One region of the Mesorhizobium sp. M1334 genome, then DNA from elsewhere that is predicted to be linked to it. Evidence: riboswitches for the same ligand, from Rfam matches in the RefSeq annotation. Region 1 holds a riboswitch; each other region holds the start of a gene.
The links. Region 1 has a riboswitch for thiamine pyrophosphate ahead of thiB (thiamine ABC transporter substrate binding subunit). Riboswitches for the same ligand answer to the same signal wherever they lie in the genome.

Region 1 (10,505 bases):
GGAAGAATGGTGCGCCGCATTGCCTGGGCCCAGGTCATGCCGATCGAATAGGCCGCTTCCCACTGACCCTTGGGCACCGAACCGATGACGGCGCGGATGATTTCCGACGAATATGCGCCGATGTTCAAGGTAAAGCCGATCAGTGCTGCCGGAAAGGCGTCGAGCAGGATGCCGACCGATGGCAGGCCGTAGAAGATCAGGAACAGTTGCACGAGAAGCGGCGTGCCGCGGAATATCCAGACGTAGAAGCGGACCACGGCGACCAGCGGTTTGGGACCGAACAGCCGGACAAGCGCCACAACCAGGCCTAGGACAAGACCGAATGCAAACGACAGCAGCGTCAACGGCACGGTGAAGATCAGTGCGGCCCACAGCAGCGTAGGCAGGGATTCCAGCATCAGTTGCAGCCAGTGCGGCACGAAGGCTCCTCCTTGCCAGATTGCCGTCGCTCACATCACGCGAAAGCGGCGGGCCGTCAAAAGACAGCTCGCCGCGGTATGAACGACGCGGGCCGGCGTTCGGCCCACACGAGAAAGCCGTTTTACTTCGAAACGTCCTGGCCGAAATAGGTGTCGGCGATTTTCTTGTAGGTGCCGTCGGCCTTGATGTCGGCCAGCGCCTTATTGATGGCGGCCACCAGTTCCGGATCGCCCTTGCGCACGATGACGCCGGAATAGTCGGCGTTTTCCTCCTGCGCAGCAATCTTCACATTGGCGTCGGGCTTGTGCTTCTTGAAGTCGAGGAAGGACAGACTGTCATTGATGGTGGCGTCGGCGCGGCCGGTAAGAAGAAGCTGGATCGACTGGTCGAAGCCGTCGGTGCCGACGAGTTCGGCGCCGTTGGTTTCAGCCAGCTTGCCGAAGTTCGAAGTCAGCGACTGCGCCGCCTTCTTGCCCTTGAGATCGGCGAAGCTCTTGATATCGGTGTTGTCGCCACGCACGATCAGCACCGCCTTGGAGGCGATGTAGGGATCAGAAAAGTCATATTTGGCCTTGCGCGCCTCGGTGATGCCGACCTCGTTGATGACGGCATCGTAGCGGTTGGCGTCGAGACCGGCGATCAGCCCGTCCCATTTGCCTTCGAGGAACTGGGCTTTGACGCCGAGGCGCTCGGCGATGGCCCGCGCGATCTCGACGTCGAAGCCGACGAGCGCGCCGGAAGCATCATGATAGGTGAAGGGCGCATAGGTTCCTTCCGTGCCGACCTTGAAGACGCCGGACTGCTTGATCTGGTCGAGATTGGCGCCGGCATGACCGGCAGCGATGGCCAGAACCTGCAGCGTTCCGGCGATGATGAGCGATTTGAGCCATTTCATTTTTCTGTGATCCCGTCCTTGGCCGATGTCCGGCGTCATTGCGAGTGCCGGAAAATGACAGATGCGCGATGCCGGAATAAGAAACTAAATTTCAAAAATCTCGCGCCCTTGAAATCCAATTCTCAACCAGCAGTTCCCGGGGCCATCCGGCTGAGTCAAGGCCGGTGGCGAATCGCCTGGAACAGCGCAATCGACATGACAGTCCGGGGGAACATTCCCCCGCATGGCACGTTCTTCGCTGTTGTAGGGCGCGGCGCCGCCATTTCAACCATCGGCGCCAACTCACGATTCGATCGCACCGCAACGCCTGAAGCAGGAGCGCGGCATGATGGAAGACAGTGCAGGACGGACCATGGTTCGCGCGGCGATGAAAGCCCCTTATCTGGAACGTGACGAAGAGCATCTCCTGGCGCTGCGCTGGAAGGAAAACAATGACCAGCACGCGCTGCACCGCATCACCGTCGCGCATATGCGGCTGGTCATTTCCATGGCGTCGCGGTTTCGCCACTACGGCCTTCCGCTGGGCGACCTGATCCAGGAAGGCCATGTCGGGCTGCTGGAGGCCGCGGCCCGTTTCGAGCCCGAGCGAGAGGTGCGGTTCTCGACCTATGCGACATGGTGGATCCGCGCCTCGATGCAGGACTATATCCTGCGCAACTGGTCGATCGTGCGCGGCGGCACCAGCTCCGCGCAAAAGGCGCTGTTCTTCAACCTGCGGCGTCTGCGCGCCCGCCTGGCAAACGGCGCCGAGCAGACGTCGAATGCCACGCTCTACCGCGAAGTGTCGGCGGCTCTCGGGGTATCGGAGGCCGATGTGGCGATGATGGATTCCCGCCTTTCGGCGCCGGACAGCTCGCTCAACACGCCGCTTGCCGACGATGCGGGCGCAACCGAGCGGATGGAGTTCCTGGTTTCGGATGACCCGCTGCCCGATGAGGTGGTCGGCGACACGATCGACGTCGAACGCCGCTCGGTGTGGCTGAAGACGGCGCTCGGCGCTCTCAATGCGCGAGAACTCAGGATTATCGAGGAACGCCGGCTGAGCGACGAGGGCGCGACGCTCGAAGCGCTTGGCGAAACGCTCGGCATCTCCAAGGAACGTGTCCGGCAGATCGAGGCGCGCGCCATGGAAAAGCTCAAGGCGGCGCTGGTAAAGCAGAATCCGGAATTTCTCGCGGCCTGAATCGCGTCGGCTGCTATTTGTCGGTGACGATCTTAACCTTGTCGCCGGCCGAAACCGCAGCACCCGGCGAGAGCGCGTTGAGCACCCTGAACAAATCCAGCTTGCGGTCGACGCCGACCATCTGTGCGGCCAGGGAGCCCATTGTCTGGCCGGGCCGCACCGTGACGATGCGGATACGCAGTGGCTTCAGTGCTGCCTTCTCGGCAGCACTCAGGATGCGGAATGAGCCGCTGACCGAGCGCGCGACCGTGCCCAGCGAGGTGCTGGCAGACGGTGCAGCAGTCAGCAAGCGGTAGACCTGGCCGCCGGCGCGGATCACCGCAATATCGAATTGCCAGCCATCGGCGCCGGCATGCGCGGTTGCCGCTTCGTTGCCGTTGATCGTTTCCTGGCGCACGCTGCTGTCGTCGAGCCCGGCAACCCAGCCGCTGCGGATGTAGTCGGTCAGCGAGCGGTCCTTGTCGATCGAAACGCCGTCGAAGCGGATTGCCATGTCGCCCGGGCCTGTGGCCGTCACCGCCGCCGCCGAATTGTCGATGATGAAGCCGTTGGGCACCGAGAACGACACGCCGAGGCCAGGATGCAGGAAGGTTTCGCCGCGCACATAGCCTTCCTCCGGCGTGTCGCCGTAGAGCAGCCCGTCTATGCCGGCAAGGAATGAATCGCGGTCGCGCGACCCGACACCGGGCGCGCCGAACTGGCGGGCGTGGCGCTGCGCGAGATCGATACGCTGCGGCGTGTTGGGGTGCGTCGCCAGGAAGTCGAGGCTGGCGTCGGTGGCGCCGCTGATCGAGCGGAAATCGGTATAGGCCGACATCGACTGCAGGAAGCGGCCGGCGGCGTAGGGGTCGAAACCGGCTTCGCCGATCGACTTGATGCCGATGGCATCGGCCTCCAGCTCCTGATTGCGCGAGAACTGGGCCAGCCTCAGCTTGCCGCGGATCAGCGCCGCCTTGGCCGTCGGGTTGTCGCCGAGCACGTCCGAAACGACCTTGGTCGCCAACCCCTCTTCGGCTTCCAGCTGCTGGCGCTGCAGACCATGATTGGCCGTAACGTGGCCCATCTCATGCGCAATGACGGCGGCAAGCTCGGCCGAATCGTTGGCCAGCGCCAGCAGGCCGCGGGTGATGTAGAGATAGCCGCCCGGCAGCGCGAAGGCATTGACGTTGGGCGAGTTGAGGATGGTGATGCGGTAGGTCTGGGTCGGGTTGGCCGACACCACGGTCAGTCTGCCGACGACCTTGGCCACCATGCGCTCGAGCTTGGGGTCGGAATACTCGCCGCCATAGGTGGCGAGGATGCGCGGGTGCTGCGCCTTCGCCAGTTCGGCGAGCCTGCTGTTAGCGGCGACATTGTCGACCGTAATCGGCTTGTCGGAGGGCTGGAAGCCCGATTCCTGCACGTCGGGAGGCGTGAACATCTGGCAGCTTGCCAGCGCCACGGCAAGACCGGCCAGCGCCAGAAAGCGCGCCAGCGGTTTCACCCTCCGATTGTCGATGCCGGTCGGCAGGTCGGCTTCCTTTCAAGTCCTGGGACGTGACCGCGAAAATCGGGCGCGATTTCCGGAAAGCATCACGCGCAAAATCAAGTTCTACGGCGTCCTTCGTGCGTCCGACAGATACGAGGCAGCAAGGGCAAATCACGGTCTAAGCCGGACCAGTTCCTGGCGGACCTAGCCACACTACCTCGACCATGGCAAGCAAGCGCCGCTTCGCCTTCCGCCGGTTTGACCATAAATTATGTCCGCTTCCGGGCAACATCTCGTGATCCAGCCGCAAACGGACCCGAGCCGATATAGCGTCGGAATGCCTCCGGTCCAGCCCCAACGAAAAAATCGGCGGCGGTGCCGGTCGCGGCAACCGTGCCACCGTCCAGGAAAACCATGTTTTGGCCGATACGGCGCGCATCGTCCGGCTGGTGCGTGACGAATAGCACCGTCATGCGCTGCTCCGAATGGACGTCGGCCACCAGGTCGAGCATGTCGTCGCGCAGTGCCGGTCCGAGCGAAGCGAACGGCTCGTCGAGCAACAGCACCGGCCGGTCGCGCACTAAAACCCGGGCGAGCGCGACGCGCTGCCGCTCGCCGCCGGAGAGTTCGCGCGGCAGTCGGCTTTCCTTGCCGGCAAGGCCGACGCGCTTCAGCGCTGCGGCGATTGCGGCGCGGTCAGCCTCGCCCAGCCTGAGCGAAGGCGAGCGGCCGAGCCCGACATTCTGCTCGAGGGACAGATGGGCAAACAGGTTGTTTTCCTGGAACACCATCGATACCGGCCGCGCTGATGGCGGCGCAGTGCTGACGTCGGCGCCGCCGATGAGCACGCGGCCTGACCGTGGCGCCTCGAAACCGGCCACCAGATTAAGCAGTGTCGACTTTCCCGAACCGCTCGGCCCCATGATGGCGGTGATTTCCGATGCCGGGAAATCGACATCGAACATAAGCGGCGTTTCACCATAGCTGAACGAGACATTATCGAGCCGCACGGCCGCGCCTTTTTCCACCGAAATGGAGCGTTCCGGGCCGATCGGCATCATGATTTCTCCCTCCTTCCCATCCAGTCCGCGGTCAGCACCAGCGCCAGGCAGACAAGGCCGAGCAGCAGCGCCAGCCCGGCCGCATCCTCGGTGCGGTAACTGCCCATGCGGGCCAGCAGCAGGTAGGGCAAGGTTTGCACGGAATCGCTGCCGAACAGCGCAATGACGCCAAGATCGCCGAGCGACAGCGCCATGGCGAAAGCGAAGCCGGTGGCGAGCGGCCGCCGCAGCGACGGCCAGTCGATCAGCCGCAACCGGTTCCAGCCCGAGATGCCAAGCTGTGCGCAAAGCCGTTCGTGGCGTTCGCTCGCCGCGTCATAGGCAGGGCGGATGGCGCGGATGGCGAACGGCATCGCCATCACCGCATTGACCGCAACGACCATGACAGGGGCGATCGCAAAGACATCGCTGACAGTGCGCAGGAGGAGGAACCAGCCGGCGCCGATGACGATGGGCGGCACCACCAGGACGAACCCCGCACCGGTGTCGGCCAGATGTTCGAGCACCGTCCGTCGGCCTGTCCGCCGGGTGAGCGCCAGCGCCCGGCGTGCCATGACCAGCGACAGCGACAGCGCCAGGGAGAGCAGCGCCGATAAGACGGACAGCACGGCACTGGTCGCCGTCGCTTGCCGCACCGCGCTCTCGCCGGCCAGGCGGCCGAGATCGGCGCCAAGCCCGGCCGCCAGCGTGGCCGCCATCGGCCCGGCGACAAATAGCAGTGCCAGCCCGATCACCAGCGCGTTCAGGACGGTCTCGGCCGCACCGGCTGAAAAATACCGGCGCGGCGCCACCGGCAGATTGGCGTCGCCGGTCATATTGGCGCCAAGCCGCGTCAAGGCCAGCACGACCACGAAGGTTAGGGCAATCTGCAGCAGGGTCAGCGTCACAGCCCGCGCCGGGTCGAAGTCGAAACGCAGCGCCTGGTAGATGGCAACCTCCAGCGTCGTCGCGCTGGGTCCGCCGCCGAGCGTAAGCACGATGGTGAAGGAGGTGATGCACAGCATGAAAACGAGCCCGGCAACGCCCGGCAAGGCCGCACGCAGCGGCGGCCATTCGATCAGCCGGAAGGCCGGCGCAGCACCCATGCCAAGCTGGCTCGCCAGCCGCCATTGGTCGGCCGGCACGGTCTGCAACGCCTCCAGGAACAGCCGCGTCGCCAGCGGCAGGTTGAAGAAGACATGGGCGACGAGTATGCCCGACAGGCCATAGATGCCGGGCCAGCTCTGGCCGCCTAGCGCGCCCAGCGTGCCGGCAAAATAGCCGGCGCGGCCATAGAGCGCCAAGACACCGAGTGCAGCAACAATGGCCGGCAGCGCCAGTGGCACGGCGAAAAGCTGCAGGATAAAGCCTCGCCCGAAAAACTGTGGATGCCGCGACAGGGCACGCGCGGCGAACAGCGCTGGCGCGACGGAGAGCAGGGTCGACAGCAGAGCCTGCCAGAGCGTGAAACGGACGATACGCAAGAGATACGAATCGAAGGCGGAGGCGACACCGGACGGGTCGCGTGTGGCTTCGATGATCAGCCCTGCAAATGCTCCGCCGAGCAGAAGTGCTATTGCCGCAAGCGCGAGGATGCCGGCGGTGATGCGGGAGTCAGATGATGGTGCGCGTTGCACGCTAGACCACCAGATTCGAGATTCTTAGTGAGGATTGCGTTCCTTCGCGCCCCCCTCTGTCCTGCCGGACATCTCCCCCACAAGGGGTGAGATTGGCAGTTTCAGCGCTCTGCTCATTCCAGCAACATCGGCGACTGGCGAAAGCCGCCGTGCCGTCCGATCTCCCCCCTTGTGGGGGAGATGTCCGGCAGGACAGAGGGGGGCGCCGTAGAGCGATCATCTTCGATCAATCGGCCAAAGCTACTTGCTCATCACCGCAAGCCACTCATCGACCCAGGCCTTGCGGTGGGCCGCGACTTCCTCCGGGCTGAACAGCAAGGTCTTGGTCGGTTTGACCAGCTTGTCGAACGCCGGATTGAGCGGCTTGTCGGTCTTGCCGGCCGGGAACATCCAGTTGGTTTCGGGAATGACATCCTGGAATTTCGGTCCGGTCATGAAGGCGATGAACTTTTCCGCCAGGGGGTTCTTCGCGCCCTTGGTGGTGATCCCCGCAACTTCGATCTGCAGGTATTCGCCTTCCTCGAAGGACGCCGCCTGGTAGCGCTCGGTGTTTTCGGCGACCATGTGGTAGGCCGGCGACGTGGTATACGACAGCACCATCGGCGCCTCGCCCTTGGTGAACAGGCCGTAAGCCTCGCTCCAGCCTGGCGTCACCGTCAGCACCTTTGCTTTGAGCTTGGCCCAGGCTTCGGGCGCCTTGTCGCCATAGACCGACTTGACCCACAACAGCAGGCCAAGACCCGGCGTCGAGGTGCGCGGGTCCTGGATGACGATCTTCTCTCCGGCATCGCCCTCGACCAGTTCCCTGAGGCTCTTCGGCGGGTTCTTCAGTTTTTCGGTATTGTAGACGACGGCGAAATAGCCATAGTCGAACGGCACGAAAATATCGTCGCGCCAGCCGCCCGGCACGCTGACATCCGATATGGCGCCATGCGGCGAAAACAGGCCGGTTGCCTTGGCGTCCGCCGTCAAATTGGTATCGAGGCCAAGCACGATATCGGCCTTGGTGGCGGCCCCTTCCAGCTTCACACGGTTGAGCAGCGCCACGCCGTCAGCGACCGAGACGAATTCGATGACGCAACTGCACTCGGCCTCGAAGGCCTTCTTCACTGCCGGTCCCGGACCCCAATCGGCGGTGAAGCTTTCATAGGTATAGACGGTCAGTCTATCCTGTGCCGATGCCTGCCCTGGCAGGGCGAGCGCGGATGCCGCAAGCAGGACAATCGGGACAAGAGAGTGGAAAAAACTGCGCATCGGCGCCTCCTTCGTTCGCGTTGAAAGGAATTGAGGCGTCGGGCTGTCCGAAACGTCTAATCCCTCCGCCGGTACAAACCGGATCAGGTTCAGCGGGTTGGCAGTCTTGCCTCTCAGCCGGTCCGCGAAGATCGCGTCCGGCACCCCGTTAGAGCGTTTCGACACATAGGCCCGGCCGAAGTGCTGCGCAAGCGGAAGTTTGCCGGGCATCCAAAGCCCAGCCTTCCGTTTCGTCTGCCGTTTCATCTTCCGTTTCATTCTTCCGTTTCTGGGGCAGGGCTGGTAAGGGCCACGAGATATGAGCAAATTCACCATCCTGCTTGGCGGCGATCTCATCCGCACGCCGCTGCTCGACCGCCAGGTCGAAGGCTCGCGCGTCATCGCTGCCGATGCCGGCATCGGCCATGCCCGTATGCTGGGCCTGAGGCCGGAACTCTGGGTCGGCGATTTCGATTCCGTGCCTGCCGAGTTGCCGGAGGATCTGGCCGCCGTACCACGGCAGGTGTTTCCCGCCGAAAAGGACAAGACCGACGGTGAACTCGCTATCGCTGCCGCGCTCGAACGCGGTGCGACCAGCCTTGTGCTCGCAGGCGCTTTCGGCGGCAAACGCACCGACCACATCTTCCTGCATATGGCGCTGAGCGTCCGGCTGGCGGAAGGCGGGACGGAAGTGCTTTTGACCAGCGGCGCACAGGAAGGCATTCCCTTGCTGCCCGGAAAGGCTGGCTTCGACTATGCCGACGGCACGCTGTTTTCGGTGCTCGGCTTCTCCGATCTCGCCGGCCTGAGCGTCACCGGTGCCAAATGGCCGCTCGACCACGTCGAGGTTGCGTTCGGCTCGTCGCTGACCATTTCCAACGAGGTCAGGGGCCGGTTGGAAATCGCGCTGGCCAGCGGCCGCGCGCTGCTGCTCGCGCATCCTTTTCCCTTACCTGAAAGCTGACATGGCACCGCCGCTTCTCAATCTCGACGGGATAAAGCTGACCTTTGGCGGCACGCCGCTGCTCGACGGTGCCGCCCTGACGGCCTCAGTTGGCGACAAGATCGCCCTGGTCGGCCGCAACGGTTCGGGCAAGTCGACGCTGCTCAAGATCGCCGCCGGGCTGATCGAGCCGCAGGACGGCGAAGTCTTCCGCCAGCCTTCGGCAACCGTGCGCTACTTGCCGCAAATGCCCGACATGGACGGTTTTGCGACCGTCCGCGCCTATGTCGAGGCGGGGCTCGGGCCCGCCGACGATCCCTATCGCGCCACCTATCTGATGGAGCATCTCGGCCTGACCGGCGAAGAACGGCCGAACGACCTCTCCGGCGGCGAGGCGAGGCGTGCGGCACTCGCCCGCGTCATGGCGCCGGAGCCCGACATTCTCCTCCTCGATGAGCCGACAAACCATCTTGACCTGTCGGTCATCGAATGGCTGGAGGAGGAGCTTGCCCGCACCTCCTCGGCACTGGTCGTCATCTCGCATGACCGCCGTTTTCTCGAGCGCGTGTCACGCGCCACAATCTGGCTCGACCGCGGCCAGACCCGCCGTCTCGACAAGGGCTTTGGCTATTTCGAGGAATGGCGCGACACGGTGCTGGAGGAGGAAGAGCGCGAGCAGCACAAGCTCGGTCGCCAGATCGTGCGCGAGGAGCACTGGCTGCGCTATGGCGTGACAGCGCGGCGCAAGCGCAACATGCGCCGACTCGGTGAGTTGCAGACCATGCGCCAGCGCTTTCGCGGTCATCGCGGCGCCGAGGGTGCGGCGACGATGACAGCCAGCGACGCCGCCGAATCCGGCAAGCTGGTGATTGAAGCCAAGAACATCGAGAAGAGCTTTGGCGATCTGACCGTGGTCAAGGGATTTTCGACCCGCATCCAGCGCGGCGATCGCGTTGGCTTGGTCGGGCCGAACGGCGCTGGCAAGACGACACTGTTGAAGATGCTGACCGGCGAATTGAAGCCGGACGCAGGCACGGTGCGGCTCGGCACCAATCTGGAGATCGCCACGCTCGACCAGAAGCGCGAGGCCGTCGATCCACAGGAGACACTGGCGCAGTATCTCACCGACGGGCGCGGCGAGAACCTCGTCATCAATGGCGAACAGCGCCACGTCGTCTCTTACATGAAAGACTTCCTGTTCAAGCCGGAACAGGCGCGCACGCCGGTGCGCGAGCTTTCGGGCGGCGAGCGGGCACGGCTGATTCTCGCCCGCGTTTTGGCACGGCCGGCAAACCTGCTTGTGCTCGACGAGCCGACCAACGACCTCGACATGGAGACGCTGGAGCTGCTGCAGGAATTGGTCGCCGGCTTTGCCGGCACGGTGATCCTGGTCAGCCACGATCGCGATTTCCTCGACCGCACCGTGACGAGCATCATCGCGCCGGACGGCGACGGCCGCTGGATCGAATATGCCGGCGGCTATTCCGACATGCTGGCGCAGCGCGGCGGCACCAGGCTGGACGACCGCAAGGCGCGGCCGAAGGCAGAGACCAGCGAGGCGACGGCTGCAAGCAGGAGCGACGCGGCCGCTGCCAAGGGCCCGGCCAGGAAACTGTCGTTCAAGCAGAAATTCGCGCTGGAAACCTTACCCAAGAAGATCGAGGCGGTGTCGGCCTCGATCTCGCG
Region 2 (10,505 bases), on a different contig from region 1:
GTCGAGTAGCGTGTGTGCACGCGGCCGGTGAAGAGGTCGTCGAGCTGGCGCAGGCGCGGGATCGAGCGGTCGATGATGGTAACGTCGGCGCCGAGGCCGACCGCCATGCGGGCCGCATGCAGGCCGACGACGCCGCCGCCGAGCACCGTAACCTTGCCGGGCAGCACGCCGGGCACGCCGCCGAGCAACACGCCGCGGCCGCCATTGGCCTTCTGCAGCGCCGTGGCGCCGGCCTGGATCGACAGGCGGCCGGCAACTTCCGACATCGGCGCCAGCAGCGGCAGGCCGCCGCGGTCGTCGGTCACGGTCTCGTAGGCAATCGCGGTGACGCCGGAGGCGAGCAGGCCCTTGGTCTGCTCCGGATCGGGAGCCAGGTGAAGATAGGTGTAGAGGATCTGGCCGTCGCGCAGCTGCGCCCACTCGTTGGGCTGCGGCTCCTTGACCTTGACGATCATGTCCGACTTGGCGAACACGTCGGCGGCGGTCTTGGCAATGGTGGCGCCGGCTGCACGATAGGCGTTGTCATCGGCGCCGATGCCGGCACCGGCACCAGTCTCGACCAGCACTTCATGGCCGTGCGCAACATATTCGCGGACCGAGCCTGGCGTGAGGCCGACACGATATTCGTGGTTCTTGATTTCCTTGGGGCAACCGACGCGCATTTTCTTCTCCTGATCCGGGCCCTTTTGGGCTCACTCCCTGCATGGTCGGAGTGAACCATGAATCGGCACGCAAGTGTTTGCGAATGCGCTTGTGCGGACGGGCAGGTTTCGATAATTGTTGCGCGAAATAGCCAAATAACCGCAGGAATCCCGAAAATTGCCGCCCGACAGGATCGATATCGCTATTCTCGAGGCTTTTCAGAAGGAGGCGCCGGATCCAGTCTGTCTCGGACGCCGTCCCAATGACGGCTTGGCAAAACGAATGGGCGATCGCGCCGCGCTGCTGTAAAACCACCGCCTGCCGCCAATATCCTGCTGCCAAATGGTCGCGAGCTATGCGCGGGGGCACCTGCCGGTCTTCTCCCCGCCGGCAGGGCGCTATCTGCATACCGCTGGATGGACTTGATCGCCGCGCCGTCGCATTAGAGTGACTGAGGCAGCGTCACTCATTCGGCTGCCTTCTGAAGCTTCCCGAAAACAAACAGTTTGCCTTTGCGGACGCTGTCTTCGAGTGAGGTCTTTGCCAGATGTGCCGCAATCGCGCTGGCCAGCATGCAGCCCGTCCCGCGCATCGATACGGCAAGGCGCGGCATGTCAAAGCGGATTGGTTCTTGATCCAAGCGCAACAGAATATCGGTCGATCGAAGTCCCGATGCATGGCCGCCCTTGATCAGCAGGGCCTGCATCCCGGCCACCAGCAATTCCTGGCCTTGCCACACTGCGCCGTCTTCATCCACCGCCAATTCTGAGCCAATAAAAAGCGCCAGCTCGATGAGATTGGGTGTGACGAGACGGCAAAGGGGCATCAGGTCGCATTTCATGGCGGCGATGGCCCTTGCGTCCAGCAGCGCCCGGCCTGACGTGGAGGCCAGCACCGGGTCGAGTACTGCCGGCACCTGTGGATTTTCGCGTAGCACAGCCGCGACGGCAACGACGATCTCGGCCGTTGCAAGCATGCCGATCTTAATTACCGCCACCTCGTTGGCCTGCAGCGCGGCGCGCATCTGATCGGCCACAAGATCGGGCTGCGAAGGATGGATTTCCATGCCGGCGTCGTGCGTCTGCACCGTCACCGCTGTGACAGCCAGGCAGGTGCGCACGCCAATGGAAGAGATCGTCTCGATATCGCGTGCAATTCCAGCCCCACCGCTGGAGTCTGATCCGCCGACCACAAGCACATGCGGTTCTCGCCTCAGCGCCATGGCTTTGTCTTTTCGATCCATTCTCGCGTGCGCGCTTCGGGATCGGCATTCAACGTGATGTCGGTGACCACCGCCGCGCTGTCCGCACCAGCCTCGAAGACACCGTCGAGCCGGTCGGGGTTGAGGCCGCCGATGGCGACTAGGGGAATGGGTACCACCCGATGCTTCCACTCGCTGATCCGCTCGAGCCCTTGCGGCGCCCATTTCATCTGCTTCAGGACGGTGGGATAGATGGGGCCGAGCGCGATATAGTCGGGCTCGGCAGCGATGGCCGTTTCCAGTTCTAGATGATCGTGCGTGGAAAGCCCGAGCTTCAATCCGGCGTACTTAATCGCCAGCAGGTCGGCCGCAGCCAAATCCTCCTGGCCGAGATGGACGAAGTCGCAGCCTTCCTCGATTGCCGTGCGCCAATAGTCGTTGACGATCAGTTGGCAACCATGGACCGCGCAGACGTCGTTCGCGCGGCGGATTTCCGTCCGCAGCGTGGCCTCGTCCCTATCCTTGATGCGCAACTGAACCAGCTTAACGCCAAGCGGCACCAGCCGTTCGATCCAGGCGGCGCTGTCGAGGATCAGGTAGAAGGGATCGAGCTTCATGAAAAAACCCCCCTGCCAATTGTCGGCGTCGACGGCACGGCGACGTCGCGCGGTTCAAGCATACCCGAGCTGAAAGCTTCACGACCGGCCTCGACCGCCTTGCCGAACGCACGCGCCATGCCGACCGGATCGGCCGCCTTGGCGACCGCGGTGTTCAGGAGTACGGCGTCAAAGCCGAGCTCCATGACGGTTGCCGCGTGCGACGGCCGTCCGAGCCCCGCATCCACGATCAGCGGAACATCAGGGAAATGTCCGCGCATCGAGCGCAGCGCCGTGATGTTGATCGGTCCGAGAGCGGAACCGATCGGAGCGCACCACGGCATCAAGACCTTGCAGCCCGCCGCAAGCAGCCGCTCGGCAACGACAAGGTCGTCGGTGGTATAGGGGAATACAGCAAAACCGTCCTCACACAGGATGCGGGCGGCTTCGACCAGACCGAACACATCCGGCTGCAGGGTGTCGTGGTTGCCGATCACTTCAAGCTTGACCCAGTTCGTACCGAAGACTTCGCGCGCCATTTTTGCGGTCGTGACCGCTTCCTTGACGGAGTGGCAGCCAGCAGTGTTGGGCAGGATTCTGACACCAAGCGAGCGGATCAACGACCAGAATTCTTCGCCAGCCCTGCCGCGTGCCATTTCACGGCGCAACGACACGGTTACCACCGCCGTGCCCGATGCCCTGACTGCATAGGCAAGGATGGCCGGCGAAGGATATTGAGCCGTGCCAAGAAGCAAGCGGGACGGAAGCTCGGCTTCATAAAGCTCGATCATGGCCTAGCCGCCCTGCATGGGCGAGAGGATTTCAATCCGGTCGCCGTCGTTCAACTGGAATTCCGCCCGGTTGGCTTTGTGCACGAGGTCATTGTTGACGGCCGTCGCCAGCCAATCGCCCTCATAGTCAAGCGCGGCAAGCAGCGCCTCTAGCGTGGTGGCGGCAACCTCATGCGCTTCGCCGTTGACCATCAGTTTCATGGGCAAGCTCCTTGGTTCTGTCTTGACTGAAAACCAGGTCGGCAGCCTGGCGCGCCATGGCGGGAGCCAGGAGAAAACCGTGACGATAGAGCCCGTTGATCGCGATGATTTCACCGTTCGTTTCGACGCGCGGCAAATTGTCGGGAAAGGCTGGGCGGACGCCGACACCGGTTTCAACGATCTCGGCCTCCCCAAAGGCCGGGTGGAGGGCATAGGCGGTACCCAGCAGCTCCATCATGGAGCGCGCCGTGACCGGTCCGCCGGACTGGCTTTCAATCATCGTCGCACCAATCATGAAACGGTGGTCGGTGCGCGGCACTGCATAGAGTGGAAAGCGCGGATGCAGCAGCCTGACGGGGCGCGACAGCGAGATATCAGGTGTACGCAGGGTGAGCATTTCGCCGCGAACGCCGCGCAGCCAGTCATTTTGCGCCGCCATTCCCGTACAGTCGATCTGACGATCGAAACCAAAAACATGCTGGGCGTCGGCGCCGAAGTGGAATTCAACACCCGTGGCCGCGAGCTTGTCATGAAGTGCTGCCATCGCCTGGCGCGGATCAAGATGGCCCTCAGCGGCGAAGAGCAATCCGCGGCGGACGCGGCCGGCTAAGTCGGGCTCCAGCAAGGCAATTTCATCTTCCTCGACGCGCCGAAAGCCCGTCGTGCGGCTGGCGAACCGGTCGAGCTCGCCCGCATCGCGCGGCGCGGCCACGACCAGCGTTCCGGCCCGCGTCACCTGGCCGGGCGTTGCGGCATCCCACCAGTCGGCGGCACCGCGCCCGAGATCCAGCACCGGCTGCTCGGCGCTTTCACGCTCGCACCATGGCGCCAACATGCCACCGGCGAACCACGACGCATTGCCGCCAAGGGCAGGCCTTATCTCGGCAACGGTAACCGCCACGCCGCGTGCGGCGAACTCGAAGGCGGCGGTGAGGCCGGCGACGCCGGCCCCTTTGACCAAGACCTTCATGATGGCTCACGTGGCTGAGGTATGAGCGGTGCGCCGGTCTCGCCCGCAGGCATGTAGAGATCGCCGCCCTCGCGGTATTTCGCCGCCATCGCCGCCATGCCCTCCTTCTGCGCCTCGGCGCGGATGTCGTGGGAAATACGCATCGAGCAGAATTTCGGCCCGCACATCGAGCAGAAATGCGCCACCTTGTGCGCCTCCTTGGGCAAGGTCTGGTCGTGGAAAGACCGCGCGGTTTCTGGATCAAGCGACAGGTTGAACTGGTCCTCCCAGCGGAACTCGAAGCGCGCGCGGGAAAGGGCATCATCCCTGGCTTTCGCCGCCGGATGACCCTTCGCCAGATCGGCGGCATGGGCGGCGATCTTGTAGGTGATCACGCCGATCTTGACATCGTTGCGATCGGGAAGGCCGAGATGTTCCTTCGGCGTGACATAGCAGAGCATGGCGGTGCCGAACCAGCCGATCATCGCCGCGCCGATGCCGGAGGTGATGTGGTCGTAGCCCGGCGCGATGTCGGTCGTCAGCGGTCCAAGCGTATAGAACGGCGCCTCGCCGCAGACAGCGAGTTGCTTGTCCATGTTCTGCTTGATCTTGTGCATCGGCACGTGGCCAGGCCCCTCGATCATCACCTGGCAATCCTTCGCCCAGGCGATCTTCGTCAACTCGCCAAGCGTTTCCAGCTCGGCGAATTGCGCCGCATCGTTGGCATCGGCGATCGAGCCGGGACGAAGGCCGTCGCCGAGCGAGAAGGACACATCATAGGCGCGGCAGATGTCGCAGATCTCCGCGAAGTGCTCGTAGAGGAAGCTTTCCCGGTGATGGTGCAGGCACCATTTTGCCATGATCGAGCCGCCGCGCGAGACAATGCCGGTAACCCGATCGACCGTCAGCGGGATGTAATGCAGCCGCACGCCGGCGTGGATGGTGAAATAGTCGATGCCTTGCTCGGCCTGTTCGATCAGCGTGTCGCGGTACACCTCCCAGGTCAGATCCTCGGCAATGCCGCCAACCTTCTCGAGCGCCTGGTAGAGCGGCACCGTGCCGATCGGCACCGGCGAGTTGCGGACGATCCACTCGCGGATGTTGTGGATGTTGCGGCCGGTCGACAGGTCCATCACCGTATCGGCGCCCCAGCGGATCGCCCACACCATCTTTTCGACCTCTTCAGCCATCGACGATGTGACGGCGGAGTTGCCGATATTGGCGTTGATCTTGACCAGGAAATTGCGGCCGATGATCATTGGCTCGCTCTCGGGGTGGTTGATGTTGGCGGGAATGATCGCCCGTCCGCGCGCCACCTCGTCACGCACGAATTCGGGCGTGACGAAATCGGGCAGTGTCGCGCCGAAAGCCTCGCCGTCGCGCTCAAGCTTGCCGTGCAGGATCTCGCGACCAAGGTTCTCGCGAATGGCGACGAACTCCATTTCGGGTGTGATGATGCCGGCGCGCGCATAGGCAAGCTGCGTCACCGCCTTGCCTGCTTTGGCCTTGAGCGGTCGGTGGCGGATGGGAAATTCCGGCGTCAGGCGTTCGCCCGTCGCGAATCCGTTGTCCTCCGGCCGGACATGGCGGCCGTCACAGCCCTCGACATCGCCGCGCGCCAAAATCCATTCGCGGCGAAGTCGGGCCAGGCCTTTTTCGATGCTGGTTTCGACAGCCGGGTCGGTATAGGGGCCCGACGGATCGTAGACGGTAACGGGCGGCTCGCCGGCTGTCGGATGGACGGAGATTTCGCGCATCGGCACTTTGATCTGCGAGTGGATGGTGCCGGGCTTGTGGATCTTCCGCGAGGCGGGCAGCGGTCCCGTCGACACGGCGGGGGTAAGCGCATTCATCTTGAGGCTCCTTTGCTCATGCATTGGAGACCCAGTTCTGTGCCGGAAGGATGAAAAGACGCTTCTGTCGACCTGCCGAAACAGGACCTCGGGCGTAAACTCCCGCAAAGCGCTTGCACCGTCCCTACGCCAGTATGAACTGGATCAGGTTCAACGGGTCACTGCGCCGCGAAAGCCAGCAGTATCTCAGCCCCTTGCCGGGACTCCCCTGGTGAATGCCTCAGGTTGAACGGGCCGGCGCGGCTTTGTCAAGCGCATTTGGCCCGCCCACTGTCAAATCAACCAGGACCGCGTCGTCTTCTTGGCAATCTGGCATCTGCCCCTGCTCTGTTCCACATCCTGTTTGGGTGCAAGGCCACCACTCAGCGGAACCCTCAGAGAAGGAAACCGTCCAGATTTGGCTAGACTGCTCGACGATAAGTCCAGAGCTGTGCCGGCGGTATGTTGCGGACGACGAAGTCATAGTGGGAAACCACGTAACGGTCTGGCATCTTGATCACCGGCGACAGAGGTCCGTATGTGATCTGAATCACGGGCCGGCCGGCAGGAATACGGGCAAGCAGATCCTCAACCAGCGCGACACGCTGTTGCATTGGAAAGCTCAACAGCGGGACTGCACTTATAACACAATCGAACTGTTCACCTTTGCGCTCACCCAGCGCTTCGTCCAGCGCAAATGCGTCGCCCAATCTGAAGTCCACATTCGGGAAGCGTTGCACCAGGCCGTCGTAGAAAATCCTGGAATATTCGACTGAAACCAGCTGGCGCGGCTTGATTCCCCTGGCGAGGATCGCCTTTGTGATGACACCGGTTCCCGCGCCAAGCTCCAGAATCGGCAATCCTGACCGTGGGTTCACCACGCTTGCCATCCGGCGTGCCGCATAAACCGAAGTGGGAATAAGGGCTCCCACGCCCTTCTTGTCCTTCTGCCAGCCTTTGAAGAATTGGACTTCTTCCTCAAACCTTTTGCCGAGCCGCTCCTTCAGTCGCAAAATCATATCTTCTCCCTGCGTCAGCCGCTTACCCAACGTCATGAATTTGGCAAAGCGCGTTTTGGCCAATCTCGCCACCCTTTACAAGCCCGTTAAGACTGCTTGCCTGTCACGACGCGGTCAGCATGAATTGCCCATTAACGCACTTTCATGTTTGCTGGGCCTATGTTTCGCCCTCGCCTGCTGCCCGAAAAAAGTTTCCCGAGCTATGCGTATCTGCCCGGCAAATATCCGCATCCGGTGCGTGATCCCTTGGGCCACAGTTACCGATCAGATCCGGTGACCGTCGCCGTTGGCGAAGCGCTTGGCTCAGATGTGTTTCGATGGGGAATCGACCTTTTCAATCACGGCTACTACTGGGAAGCCCATGAAGCCTGGGAGCCTCTCTGGCAGGCTGCGAAACAAAGCGCTCAGCACCGCCTGTTCTTCAAGGGACTGATCCTGTTGGCGGCGGCCGGCGTGAAGATCCGTGAGGGAAAGCGGGTCGCTGCGGCGCGCCATGCGACAAGAGCTGCAGGGCTTTTTCGTCAGGTGGTGAGAGTGCCGGGCGGCCTGTTTGAGAAAGCACTGGGAATGACACCTGCCGCGCTCGCTGCACATGCCCAAGCGATCGTAGCTTACCCGGTTGTTCTGCGGGAGCCAAAGCCTGCCCAGCCTGAACCTGTCTTTGATTTCATACTCGCACCAGTATCCGAGAGCGTTTGATCGGCAATTCAGTGGTTCAAGTGTCCAGCTAGCTTTGTAGCAGGAAATGGGCTGTGAAAACCGCTCACCACCCGCATGCGTCACAAACAATAAGAGTGCAGTAATGTTTTATGGGCAACTCGCGGCCGCTTCGATGTCGATGGTCTTGAAGGTCGGGGCTGACCGGTCGCGCTCGTAGCCAATCGATTGATGACAGAGATGCCGGCCAGGCTTCAATGACGGGGATGGCGAAAAGCTGAGTGCTCGGGCTTGCGGGCCGAGCTTGTCGGCCGCTCGATGGAAAGTGTCATTTGAGGTGGGGTCTCGGCCGCGTGCAGCTGAAAGACACGCTCGTCCAGTTCCTTGTCCACTTCCGTCAGACGATGATTGAGGCGAAGGTAGTCCGTCCAGGTCGGCGTGCGAAACGTTTCTGTCCAATGCATAGGCTTCTGCAGGTTCCGCTGGAGCGTCCAGTTCCGAGCACCGACGCGGCTGTGTACGTGGCGCCGCTGCCGCATGAGGTCGAGGAAGGCCTCGAGATTTCTCTCGGCTATCAGATATTCGATCTTGACCACGATCGGGCCGCTCCTCGGTTTCAAATTGAGAGAGACAGCTGGGGCATCGAATTCCTCTAAGGGATCGGGCTCGGAGTCGCGGCGCTCTCGAAGCGGAAAGAGAACGCCGGCTGCAGCGACGATCAACAGGGCTCCAGCGGAACCCTCTAGCGCCCAGGTCAGCGAATGGTTTTCGGCCACCGTGCCCCACACCCAGCTGCCGAGCGCGATGCCGCCGTCTATCAAAGCATAGTAGATCGAGATGGTGCGCCCCACGACCCAGCGCGGGCTCGCCAGCTGCACGCTTACACCAACCCCGGACCAGGCGGTCACCCAGCCCGCGCCGCCCAAGGCGAGTGCAATTGCCGCCACGGCAATCGAAGATGTCAGTGCCAGGGAGAGAGAACACGCCGCACAGGCGACGCATGAAAGCCTCATCAGTCGCTCCTGCGACAAGCTCCGTCTGAACAGGCTGTTGGAGAGGCCGGCCAAGACGGCACCGGTTCCGAAGCCGGCCATGAGCGCGCCATAGGCAAGCGGGCCTCCTCCCAGCTGGTCGCGGACAACCACCGGCAGCAGCGCGAGTATGGCAATGCTCGCCAGGCCAAAGAGGGTTCCGCGCGCGATCGCTGCCTTGATTTCCGATGACATCGCCGTGAAGCGCAGCCCGTCATAGATCGCCGTCCTCATCGACTCGCGGGGAAGAGGGGACGAGCGAACCTTCCACTTGCAGCGCCAAATAGTAGCCAAGGGTACGAAATAGGTGAGCGTGGTCACCGCGAATGCCGCCATAAGGCCAAATGAGGCAACCACAATGCCGCCGAGCGCCGGACCCACAGTCCGGACGGTGTTGAAGCCAACAGAAAGCAGGGTGACGGCAGCGGGAACATCGCGTCGATCCACGATATCGCCGACCGACGCTTGCCAGGCCGGATCATTGAGAGCACCGCCGCTTGCGATCAAGAAGCTGAAGCCGAGGATCATCCATGGACTGACAAAGCCCAGCGCCACGGACGCGGTCAGCATCGCGGACGCAATCACCATAAGGCACCGACCGGCGAACATCACCCGGCGCCGGCTGAAATTGTCGGCGAGAGCTCCGGCAAAAACGGACAGGACGAAAGCGGGCAGGTTCGATGATGCCTGCACCAACGCAACCATCAGATCGGAAGTCGAGATCGTTGCCATCAGCCAGCTGATGGCAACAGTCTGCATCAACCAGCCGAGGCTTGAAACCTGCGTGGCGAGCCAGATCGAGCGAAAGGTGGGCTGCAGAAGTGGCCCAAAGGTCGTTGGTGCAGCCAAATCTTCGTTTGATCCAGCCACCCTACTCATTTTGCGATCCTTTGCTTTCCGTTATTGTCGCTTCCCATGTAATCTAGGCTGAACCGTGGCGGCTGGAAGAATAGATGGACCCATTTGTCTCCGACGGTGTGGCCACAGTTCCTCCTGACCGGTGGTCTGGCGGCCGAGACGCAGAAATGGGCCGGCTCACTCGCCTTCGACGACATGTTGGTGAGCCGGAATTCTCATGTCATTTGAGACATCATGCTCGTTCGACGCGCTGCCGAGCGATTTTTTTCGCGAAAAGCGACCCTTTTCTTTTGTTGAAAACTCACTCATCAGCGGCGTTCGATGCTGAGTGTGGCTTTCGAAAAGTGAGGACGCTTGGAGATCTTTGACAGGATCGATTCCCTGATAGACGCAGACGATTGCCAGGCCGCGATCGAAGAGGCGCGCGCCTTGCTACTTCGATTTGAACAAAGGTCGGATGCGCTCACGCATGCGATCGACGACTTTCTGCTCGACTTGGTAACGCTGGCTTTCATTGTTGAATGTTACGGACGCGGCTTTGAACTTTTGGCGCGAACGCTGGCCCGTAGAAGACTGGCAAAGGTCAGGCTTTTGTCGGAAGGGGTTGATTCCGCCAGATAGAAATGACGCCCAAAGCTTGTTGCTAACCGGCGATCGCGCCGCGTTGCAATTAACGACGTGGCGACCGCCAAAAAAAAGGGCCATCGGAAACCGAGGCCCTTTAGGTG
Region 3 (10,505 bases), on a different contig from region 1:
GCTCGAAATCCCAAGTGTAGTCCTTGCTGTTGCCGATCACGATGGGCTCATGCCCGAGCCGCTTCATCGAGGCGACATAGCTGCTCAGCCGTTCGGGTGAATTGTGGTTGACGTGCGGGATGTCGAAATAAACCGGCGCGTCGCCCGAGCGGCAGAGATAGTCGACGATGGTCGCGACGCTCTGCGTGTTGTTGTTGCCGACGAAGGGCGTGTTGCCCTCGAGGTAAGTGTCGAAATAGACGATCGGGATCGCCTGCGTCAGCTTCTCGAGCGTCCGATGGTCGGAGCGCCGCCCGAGCGGCGCGACGAGCGCGCCCGAGACCTTGAGCGACAGGATGGTCCGCGTCGCCTCGACTTCGAGTTCGGTCGAGCCGTGCGAGGAGATGACGATCGGCCAGTAGCCTTCGTCGCGCAGCCGAAGCTCGATGCGGCTGACCATCTCCGAATAGAACGGATCGGTCACAGTCGGCACGACAATGCCAATGCTGCGCGTGCGCTTGCGGTTGAGGTTCCGCGCAAACAGATTAGGCTGGTAATCGGACGAGCGCAGCGCTTCCTCGATGCGCTTGCGCGTCGCCGGCTTGACGCTGGTCGGATCGTCGAAATATTTGGAGAGCGTGGGCCGGGACACGCCGCACGAACGGGCGAAATCCTCCATCGTCTTGTGCGTCATCGCCATTCAAACCCTCGCAGCATGGATTTCGGCCTGGTCCATGCGTTGTCCCCGATGATTTCCTATGGTGAGCCGGCGCGCGACTGCAAGTCGAAATTTTACAGGAAGCTTTGCAAATTATCAACGCGTGGACAAAAATTATTGCATGCGTAAATTTATTAATTGACGTGAAATATACCAAGCCGTATTCACATCCGGGACGTTGCACGCAAGCAGCGCAGTGGATTGGAGTTTAGGCCGGAAACGAGGCCTCGGGCTTTGAGCGCCCTCGACCGTCGCTCAGATCAAGCCGTATCGGGGTGCGACAGTCTTGTGCGACGATTGTTTCTATATTGGCACTATCGATCTGCGCCAGCGAACGAACTTACTCGCCCCGGAGGAGTCTGGCGTCACTCCCGACAGCGAACCGCGCGTGCGCATGATCGAAGGATGTGAGCGGCAGCCGTATCGTCGAGAATCTCGCGGCGAGCGACGCGGACTTAAGCTCGACTGGGCCGGGAGATGCCGCGGTCATTCGGCTGCCTTCTTCTGAAGCTGCTCGAACACAAACAGCTTGCCTTTGCGCACGCTGTTTTCGAGTGGGCTCGCGTTCGCCAGATGCGCCGCAATCGCGCTGGCCAGCATGCAGCCCGTCCCGCGCATCGATACGGAAAGTCGCGGTGTGTCAAAGCGGATTGGTTCTTGATCAAAGTGCAAAAGAATATCGGTCGATCGGGGTCCCGCCGCGTGGCCGCCCTTGATCAGCAGGGCCTGTGCGCCAACTGCCAGCAATTTCCGTCCCTGTCTCACCGCATCGCTCTCGTTCGCCGCCGGTTCAGCGCCAACAAGGAGCGCCAGCTCGAAAAGATTGGGTGTGACGAGACGGCAAAACGGCATCAGATCGCGTTTCATGGCGGCGATGGCGTCCGTTTCGAGTAGCGCTCGACCTGAAGTGGAGACCAGAACCGGGTCGAGCACTGCCGGCACCTGCGGATTTTCGCGCAGCACGGCGGCAACGCCAGCCACGATCTCAGCGGTTGCGAGCATGCCGATCTTGATGGCCGTCACATTGTTGGCCTGCAGCGCAGCGCGCATCTGATCGGCCACGAGACCGGGCTGAGAAGGATGGACTGCCATGACGGTTTCGTGCGTTTGCACCGTCAGCGCGGTGACAGCCAGGCAGGTGCGCACACCAAGGGAGGAGATCGTCTCGATATCGCGTCCTATTCCGGCGCCCCCGCTGGAGTCCGAACCACTGACAACGAGCACATGCGGTTCTCGCCTCAGCGCCATTTCTCTGTCCTTTCGATCCACTCTCGCGTGCGTGTTTCGGGATCGGCGTTGAGCGTGATGTCGGTGACCACGGCCGCGCTGTCCGCACCAGCCTCAAAGACACTGTCGAGCCGGTCGGGGTTGAGGCCGCCGATGGCGACCAATGGGATCGGCGCTACCCGATGCTTCCATTTGCTGATCCGCTCGAGCCCCTGCGGCGCCCATTTCATCTTCTTGAGGCTAGTGGGATAAATAGGCCCCAGGGCCACATAGTCCGGCTCGGCCGCTAGCGCCGTTTCCAGTTCGGTATGATCGTGGGTCGAAAGCCCGAGCTTCAATCCGGCGTACTTAATCGCCAGCAGGTCAGCCGCAGCCAAATCCTCTTGGCCGAGATGTACGAAGTCGCAGCCTTCCTCAATGGCGAGTCGCCAATAGTCGTTGACAATCAGTTGGCAACCATGGACCGCGCAGACGTCGTTCGCGCGGCGGATTTCCGAGCGCAGCGTGACCTCGTCCCTATCCTTGATGCGCAGCTGCACCAGCCTGACGCCGAGTGGCACTAGCCGTTCGATCCAGGCAGCGCTGTCGACGATCAGGTAGAAGGGATCGAGCTTCATGAAAAAACTGCTCTGCCGATCGTCGGTGTCGATGGCACGGCGACGTCGCGCGGTTCGAGCATTCCCGAACTGAAAGCCTCACGGCCGGCGTCGACCGCCTTGCCGAACGCACGCGCCATGCCGACCGGATCGGCCGCCCTGGCGACCGCTGTGTTCAGGAGGACGGCGTCAAAGCCGAGTTCCATGACGGTGGCCGCGTGCGAAGGTCGTCCCAGCCCCGCATCCACAATCAGCGGGACGCCAGGGAAATGTCCGCGCATCGAGCGCAGCGCTGTGATGTTGACCGGCCCCAGCGCCGAACCGATCGGCGCGGACCATGGCATCAAGACCTTGCAGCCCGCCTCCAGCAGCCGCTCGGCGACGACAAGGTCATCGGTGGTATAAGGGAATACATCAAAACCGTCCTCGCACAGGATGCGCGCGGCTTTGACCAGGCCGAACACGTCCGGCTGCAGCGTGTCGTGATTGCCGATCACTTCGAGCTTGATCCAGCTGGTGCCGAAGACCTCGCGCGCCATTTTCGCGGTCGTGACCGCTTCCTTGACGGAGTGACAGCCAGCAGTGTTGGGCAGGATTCTGACGCCGAGCGAGCGGATCAGTGACCAGAATTTTTCGCCAGCCCTGCCGCCTGCCATCTCGCGGCGCAGCGAGACGGTCACCACCGAGGTTCCCGACGCCTTGACGGCCTCGGCAAGGATGGCCGGCGAAGGATATTGAGCGGTACCGAGAAGCAGGCGCGACGGAAGCTCGGTTCCATAAAGCTCTAACATGGTCTAACCGCCTTGCATGGGCGAGAGGATTTCGATCCGGTCGCCGTCGCTCAACTGGAATTCCGCCCGCTTGGCTTTGTGCACGAGGTCGCTGTTGACCGCCGTCGCCAGCCAATCGCCCTCATAGTCGAGCGCGGCAAGCAGTTCGGCCAGCGTGGCGGCGGCAACCTCATGCGCCTCGCCGTTGACCATCAGTTTCATGAGCAAGTTCCTTGGTTGCGTCTTGATTGAAAACGAGGTCGGCAGCCTGGCGCGCCATGGCAGGGGCGAGAAGAAAACCATGGCGATAGAGTCCATTGATCGCGACGGCAGTTCCAAGTGCCTCCACGCGCGGCAGATTGTCGGGAAAGGCTGGACGGATGCCGACACCTGTTTCAACGATCCCGGCCTCGCCAAAAGCCGGGTGGAGGGCATAGGCGGCACCGAGCAGTTCCATCATCGAACGCGCCGTCACCGGTCCGGCGGACTGGCTTTCAACCATAGTCGCGCCGATCATGAACTGCGTGTCGGCACGCGGCACCGCATAAAGCGGAAAGCGCGGATGCAGCAGCCTGACCGGGCGCGACAGCGAGATATCAGGCGTGCGCAGGATCAGCATTTCGCCGCGAACGCCGCGCAGCCTGTCATCGGCTGCTGCGATTCCAGTGCAGTCGATCTGACGATCGAAATCGGAAACAGGCTGGGCGTCGGCGCCGAAGCGGAATTCGACGCCCATGGCCGCGAGCTTGTCATGAAGTGCTACCATTGCCTGGCGCGGGTCGAGATGAGCCTCATCGGGGAAGAGCAATCCGCGCCAGAAGCGGCCGGCGAGGTCGGGTTCCAGGAGTGAAATTTCGTCTTCGTCGACCCGCCGATATCCCGACGTGCGGCTGGCGAACCGGTCGAGCTCGCCAGTATCACGCAGCGCGGCCACGACCAACGTTCCGGCACGTATCACCTGACCCGGTAGCACCGCATCCCACCAGTCGGCAGCATCGCGTCCGAGATCCAGCACCGGCTGCTCGGCGCTTTCACGCTCGCACCATGGCGCGAGCATACCACCGGCGAACCACGACGCATTGCCCTCGATAGCAGGCCTTGTCTCGGCAACGGTGGTCGCCGCGCCGCGTGCGGCGAGCTCGAAGGCGGCGGTGAGGCCGGCAACGCCGGCCCCTTTGACCAGCACCCTCATGATGGCGCACGCGCCTGTGGCATGGCCGGTGCGCCGGTCTCGTCAGCCGGTATGTAGAGATTGCCGCCCTCGCGGTATTTCGCCGCCATCGCCGCCATGCCCTCCGTCTGCGCCTCGGCGCGGATGTCGTGGGAGATACGCATCGAGCAGAATTTCGGCCCGCACATCGAGCAGAAATGCGCCAGCTTGTGCGCCTCCTTGGGCAAGGTCTGATCGTGGAAGGACCGCGCGGTTTCGGGGTCGAGCGACAGGTTGAACTGGTCCTCCCAGCGGAACTCGAAGCGCGCGCGGGAAAGGGCATCATCCCTGAGTTTCGCCGCCGGATGACCCTTCGCCAGATCAGCGGCGTGTGCGGCTATCTTGTAGGTGATGACGCCCGTCTTGACGTCGTTGCGATCGGGAAGGCCGAGATGTTCCTTGGGCGTGACGTAGCAGAGCATGGCGGTGCCGAACCAACCGATCATCGCCGCGCCGATGCCGGAGGTGATGTGGTCGTAGCCCGGCGCGATGTCGGTCGTCAGCGGCCCAAGCGTATAGAACGGCGCCTCGCCGCAGACGGCGAGCTGCTTGTCCATGTTCTCCTTGATCTTGTGCATAGGCACGTGGCCGGGGCCTTCGATCATTACCTGGCAATCCTTCGCCCAGGCGATCTGTGTCAGCTCGCCGAGCGTCTCCAGCTCGGCGAATTGTGCTGCGTCATTGGCGTCGGCGATCGAGCCGGGACGAAGGCCGTCGCCCAGCGAAAAGGACACGTCATAGCCGCGGCAAATGTCGCAGATCTCGGCGAAATGTTCGTAGAGGAAGCTTTCCCGGTGATGGTGCAGGCACCATTTGGCCATGATCGAGCCACCGCGCGAGACGATGCCAGTGACCCGGTCAACGGTCAGCGGGATGTAGTGCAGCCGCACGCCCGCATGGATGGTGAAATAGTCGACGCCCTGTTCGGCCTGCTCGATCAGCGTGTCGCGGTAGACCTCCCAGGTCAGATCCTCGGCAATGCCGCCAACCTTCTCGAGCGCCTGGTAGAGCGGCACCGTGCCGATCGGCACCGGCGAGTTGCGCACGATCCAGTCGCGGATGTTGTGGATGTTGCGGCCGGTCGACAGGTCCATCACCGTATCGGCGCCCCAGCGGATCGCCCACACCATCTTTTCGACCTCTTCGGCCATGGACGAGGTGACGGCGGAGTTACCGATATTGGCGTTGATCTTGACCAGGAAATTGCGACCGATGATCATCGGTTCGCTCTCGGGATGGTTGATGTTGGCGGGAATGATTGCGCGTCCGCGCGCCACCTCCTCTCGGACGAATTCCGGCGTCACGAAATCGGGCAGCGTCGCGCCGAAAGCCTCGCCGTCACGGTCAAGCTTGCCATGCAGGATCTCACGACCAAGGTTCTCGCGGATGGCGACGAACTCCATTTCGGGCGTGATGATGCCGGCGCGCGCATAGGCAAGCTGTGTCACCGCCTTGCCGGCCCTGGCCCTAAGTGGCCGGTTGCGAATGGGAAATTCTGGCGTCAGGCGTTCGCCCGTAGCGAACCCGTTGTCCTCCGGCCGGACATGGCGCCCGTCACAGGCCTCGGCATCACCGCGCGCCAAAATCCATTCGTGGCGAAGTCGGGCTAGGCCTTTTTCGATGCTGGTTGCGACAGCCGGATCGGTATAGGGGCCGGACGGATCGTAGACGGTGACGGGCGGCTCGCCGGCCGTCGGATGGACGGAGACTTCGCGCATCGGCACCCTAATCTGTGGGTGGATGGTGCCGGGCTTGTGGATTTTCCGTGAGGCAGGCAGCGGTCCCGTTGAGACGGCTGGGGTGAGGGCATTCATCTTGAGGCTCCTTTGCTCATGCATTGGAGACCCAGTTCTGTGCCGGAAGGATGAAAAGACGCTTTGGTTGACCTGCCGAAACAGGACCTGGGGCGTAAACTCCCGCTAAGCGCTTGCACCGTCCCTACGCCAGTATGAACTGGATCAGGTTCAACGGGTCACTGCGCCGCGAAAGCCAGCAGTATCTCAGCCCCTTGCCGGGACCCCCCTGGTGAATGCCTCAGGTTGAACGGGCCGGCGTCGATTTGTCAAGCGCATTTGGGCCGAGGCCGTGATCGGCGGTCGGTCAGACGGTGCGGAAAAAACTCGACAACCAAGAGTTGGTGACGAAGGCCGGGATAAGGATCGCAACCGTTGGCCTGAAGATCCTTGTGAAGGTTACGCCTTCACTTGCCACCAAAGGTTTGCGCGTAGATGGCCTCGATTCTCCCTGCCTCCTCATTGGTCAGCGCGGCGAATTCCTTTTCGCATGCGCGATTGGACAGATGGCCACCATTCTGGTGAAGGAAACGGAAGAGCAGGTCCGTCAGCCGCTCGGGCATGTCGATAGAGGCGTCCACCTGCCGCCGAAATTGGTCATAGCGCTGCAAAAAAGCGGTTTCCTCCGGAAGGTCCCGTTCGATCGTCCGCTGAACGCAGGCATAGAGGAATTCGGCGTGTGGGGTTGCATCGAAGAAACGGTAGAAATCACCGGTGTCATTCAGAACCCGGACGTTGAATTCGGGCGTCGGTTCCCATTCAACCAACGGCAGAAGGCGTTGCGAATAGCTCTCGAGCACGCCCCTGTACTCGTTGATCTTGTCCTGGATCGCCGCTGAGACGGGAAAGACCACTCCCGGTGGATTGAAACCGTGCATGGCAAGGACGTGGTGGATTAGGTAGCGGTGAATGCGGCCGTTTCCGTCCTCGAACGGGTGGATGTAGACAAAGCCGAAGGCGAGAATTGCGGCGGCTATAACTGCATCAAGGTTTTGCGCCGCGCCTTGATCGAAGGCCACCATTCCATCAATTAGCTGCGGCAGGTCCTCGGGCCGAGCGCTAATGTGATCGGGCAGGGGCATGCGGTTGTCTCGGTCATGCCCACCGACGAATCCTCCTTCTTTTCGGAAGCCCAGTCTGACGAAACGGGCGTCGCCGAGTACAATTCTTTGCAGACGCAGCAGCTCATCGCGATCTATTGGCCGGCCGCCGGCTTCGCCGATCGCGCGGCCCCAGCGTTGGATGCGATCTTGCGGCGGCCGCTCGCCCTCGATCGCGTAACTTGATCGCGAGTCTTTGAGCAAAAGAAAGGCGGCGGTCCGAGCAAGGACGTCGCGCGGCACGTCCGCTACGATTGCCTCCGCGCGCCTCGATAGTCCGAGGCCGATGAATTTTTCGAGAATCTTGGTGCGGAACACCAGAGGGCAGAACTCACGCGTGCCGGGGAGATTGTCCCTTACACGGTAGCGCGAAGCGGTCTTCTCGCGTCCGGGCCACTGCAGCTCAGGATCGACAACCGGAACGTATCTTCCGGCATCCGCGTCCGGCAGATCGATACGCGCGCCCCTCAGCCATTCATATAAAAACCAGATGCGGCGGGCATAACTGCCGGTCCGACTTTCACGGACCAGCGCCTCGATCGGCGCGGGACCGGTCACTTGGAACAGCCGCTTGAGGACGGCAAGGTCCAGTCCCTCGTACTTGAGCGCGAAGGTCAGGTGACCTTCGAGGGTAGGATTTGGGGCATGGCGGGGAGTCATGATCCGCCAGCCATCCCGTTCGGTAATGCGATGATGCTCGCCAGTAGCGAACAACGTGCGGGGCAAGGGCACGGCGAGCCTGTAGGCTCCTATCAGGGCGCTGTACCCGGCCGGGGTGGCCCTTTCAGGAAGGCGGATTTCCTGAAAAACAGTAACAGGACCTGAAAATTGGTGCTGTTGCGCCGCAGGCATGAAAAGCGAATCCTTTTATCGAATTTTGGTCAGTTCCGCCGAAACTATGAAAAATGATCCTATTCCATGAAAATTGATGCCACAAGGCCACTTTTTCCGAAAAACGATTCTAACACATTGCTGAAGTCGACAAAGTAACAATTCCGCCATCGGCTGATATTTGCACCAGTGGCAAAGCGGATGACGCGCACACCCGTGGCATTGATGGCTTCGGCGAAGAAATGATGGGTTGTGTCGGCTTCGAAGCCGAATGTCTCCCCAGCCAGATGGAAGGCGCTTATCTGCCTGCGACCGTCCGCAAGCAGGCGGTAAATACGGACGCCGCCAAACTCGACCTGATAGAAGGCTCCGGCTTTTTCACCTTGGGCATAGATCTCCGAACCGGAGGGAAAGAAGCTGACCGGCTGTAGCGGTGTCGGATCGAACGCGAGCAGGCAGGCTCGACTGCAAAGAGTGTGACGGCAGCGAAATTCTGGAGGTCGATTGGGCGTGCATGGCTGTTTTCCCGGTTGGTCCGTGACACGGCAATCGCGCGATTCCGCAGGCCGCGAAATTCGGTTATGTCCCTCCGGGAAATTACCTAGCGCAGAGGCGCTAGCGGTCTGGCCCAATGCTGCACAGGATCGTCAGGCCGTTGGGAGCAATGCAGAACGGTTTTCGGGGTACCATGCACGATCCGGGAGAGAAGAGGGCGCCGGATTGACACCATCCAAATACACCGACCGATCCTGTCGCTCAGGGAAATTGAGGCGCCGACCTCAACCAGGAATGCTGCAATCTTTTTGCCATCACAAACGCCATGCCATCCACACTCCCCATCTGAGTCGGTCAGTGGTGCATCTTTGGCCTGCTACCCCGACACGATCGAGACCGTGCTTTCCGGCGACCAACGCAGCACGACATCCTGACCTTCCGGCAGCCTGACGGCACCGGTGTTCAGCACAATCACCTTGAGCGTCTGGCCAGCACGCTCGACAAAGTAGGTGCTGCTATTTCCGGCGAAGATGCGCTTCGACACCTGGCCTCGCAGCACATTCGCATTGGCCGCATCCGTAGCCTCGGCATCATCAGTGAAGATGCGGATGCGTTCGGGCCGTACGGCGCAACTGGCCTTTGCGCCAGGGGCAAGGTTGGCGCCAGATCCAGCGAAAATCGCTGTGCCGTCCGGCAGCCGGATGCCGTTGCCTGTGCTCTCGCCACGAAAAATGTTGGCATCGCCGAGGAAGGTGGCGGCGAACTCGCTCTTCGGCCGATTGTAGATCTCCTCGGGCGGGCCTTCCTGCACCAGCTTGCCGTCTCGCAGAATGCCGACGCGGTCGCTCATCGTCAGCGCTTCTTCCTGGTCGTGGGTGACGAAGATTGTGGTGATGCCGATCTCGCGTTGGATGCGCTTGAGCTCGAGCTGCATTCCGACGCGCAGCGCTTTGTCGAGAGCGCCGAGCGGCTCGTCGAGCAGAAGCACACGCGGCTTGGTGATGATGGCGCGAGCGAGCGCCACCCGTTGGCGCTGGCCGCCGGAGAGCTGGTGTGGCCGGCGACCACCGAGCTTGCCGAGTTGCACGAGGTCGAGCGCCCCCTGCACCTCGGCAGCAATCACTGCCTTGGGCTCGCCGCGCACGGACAAGCCGAAGGCGACATTGTCGGCGACGCTCATATTGGGAAACAGCGCGTAGTTCTGGAACACCATGCCGATGCGCCGCTTCTCCACTGGCACCCGCTCAACACTTTCGCCGCCTATGGAGATGCGGCCAGAGTCGGGAAAGTCGAAGCCGGCGATCTGGCGCAGCAGCGTGGTCTTGCCGCTGCCGGAGGGACCGAGCAGGGCGTAGAAGCCGCCGTCGGCAAAATCGATGGAGACATCGTCCAGCGCCTTGTGCGCGCCAAAACTGCGCGACACATTCGATACCTGCACGCCCGCCATTATTTCTCTCCGCCGAATTTGAAGAAGCGCGCCGTGAGCAGCATCAATGCCATCGACACGACAATGATGATTGTCGAGACCGCATTGATCTCAGGTGTGAATCCCTTACGGATCGCGGCGTAGATTTCGACCGGCAGCGTCGTTTGGCCGGGCGTCGACAGAAAGTAGGATACGACGAACTGGTCGAAGGACACGGCGAAAGCGAACAGCCCTCCGGCAATGACACCCGGCATGATCCAGGGCAGCGTGACGCGGTTCGTCACCTGCCATTGATTGGCGCCGAGCGAGCGCGCCGCCTCTTCCAACTCGGGCGCGAAGGTCTGCAGCCGGGCCGATACG

Region 2: linked by a shared signal. The riboswitch ahead of thiC (phosphomethylpyrimidine synthase ThiC) and the one ahead of thiB (thiamine ABC transporter substrate binding subunit) in region 1 are both predicted to bind thiamine pyrophosphate.
Region 3: linked by a shared signal. The riboswitch ahead of thiC (phosphomethylpyrimidine synthase ThiC) and the one ahead of thiB (thiamine ABC transporter substrate binding subunit) in region 1 are both predicted to bind thiamine pyrophosphate.

The regions. Positions count from the first base shown of each region.
Region 1 is NZ_JAMYLM010000002.1:645,734-656,238, forward strand. It holds gene NKH17_RS06695 (ABC transporter permease subunit) at 1-419, opposite strand, end outside; gene NKH17_RS06700 (amino acid ABC transporter substrate-binding protein) at 542-1,315, opposite strand; gene NKH17_RS06705 (RNA polymerase factor sigma-32) at 1,641-2,498, shown strand; gene NKH17_RS06710 (M48 family metalloprotease) at 2,512-3,981, opposite strand; gene thiQ (thiamine ABC transporter ATP-binding protein) at 4,236-5,027, opposite strand; gene thiP (thiamine/thiamine pyrophosphate ABC transporter permease) at 5,024-6,643, opposite strand; gene thiB (thiamine ABC transporter substrate binding subunit) at 6,884-7,897, opposite strand; TPP riboswitch at 7,941-8,055, opposite strand; gene NKH17_RS06730 (thiamine diphosphokinase) at 8,196-8,840, shown strand; gene NKH17_RS06735 (ABC-F family ATP-binding cassette domain-containing protein) at 8,842-10,505, shown strand, end outside.
Region 2 is NZ_JAMYLM010000010.1:94,746-105,250, reverse strand. It holds gene ald (alanine dehydrogenase) at 1-662, opposite strand, end outside; gene NKH17_RS18745 (hydroxymethylpyrimidine/phosphomethylpyrimidine kinase) at 1,109-1,864, opposite strand; gene NKH17_RS18740 (thiamine phosphate synthase) at 1,855-2,460, opposite strand; gene NKH17_RS18735 (thiazole synthase) at 2,457-3,230, opposite strand; gene thiS (sulfur carrier protein ThiS) at 3,234-3,431, opposite strand; gene thiO (glycine oxidase ThiO) at 3,400-4,401, opposite strand; gene thiC (phosphomethylpyrimidine synthase ThiC) at 4,398-6,233, opposite strand; TPP riboswitch at 6,337-6,453, opposite strand; gene pmtA (phospholipid N-methyltransferase PmtA) at 6,635-7,231, opposite strand; gene NKH17_RS18710 (DUF309 domain-containing protein) at 7,391-7,930, shown strand; gene NKH17_RS18705 (MFS transporter) at 8,143-9,798, opposite strand; gene NKH17_RS18700 (hypothetical protein) at 10,132-10,398, shown strand.
Region 3 is NZ_JAMYLM010000004.1:48,955-59,459, reverse strand. It holds gene NKH17_RS09905 (LacI family DNA-binding transcriptional regulator) at 1-679, opposite strand, end outside; gene NKH17_RS09900 (hydroxymethylpyrimidine/phosphomethylpyrimidine kinase) at 1,184-1,945, opposite strand; gene NKH17_RS09895 (thiamine phosphate synthase) at 1,936-2,541, opposite strand; gene NKH17_RS09890 (thiazole synthase) at 2,538-3,311, opposite strand; gene thiS (sulfur carrier protein ThiS) at 3,315-3,512, opposite strand; gene thiO (glycine oxidase ThiO) at 3,481-4,482, opposite strand; gene thiC (phosphomethylpyrimidine synthase ThiC) at 4,479-6,314, opposite strand; TPP riboswitch at 6,418-6,534, opposite strand; gene NKH17_RS09870 (Fic family protein) at 6,701-8,245, opposite strand; partial or broken gene NKH17_RS09865 (cyclic nucleotide-binding domain-containing protein) at 8,395-8,740, opposite strand; gene NKH17_RS09860 (ABC transporter ATP-binding protein) at 9,096-10,166, opposite strand; gene NKH17_RS09855 (ABC transporter permease) at 10,166-10,505, opposite strand, start outside.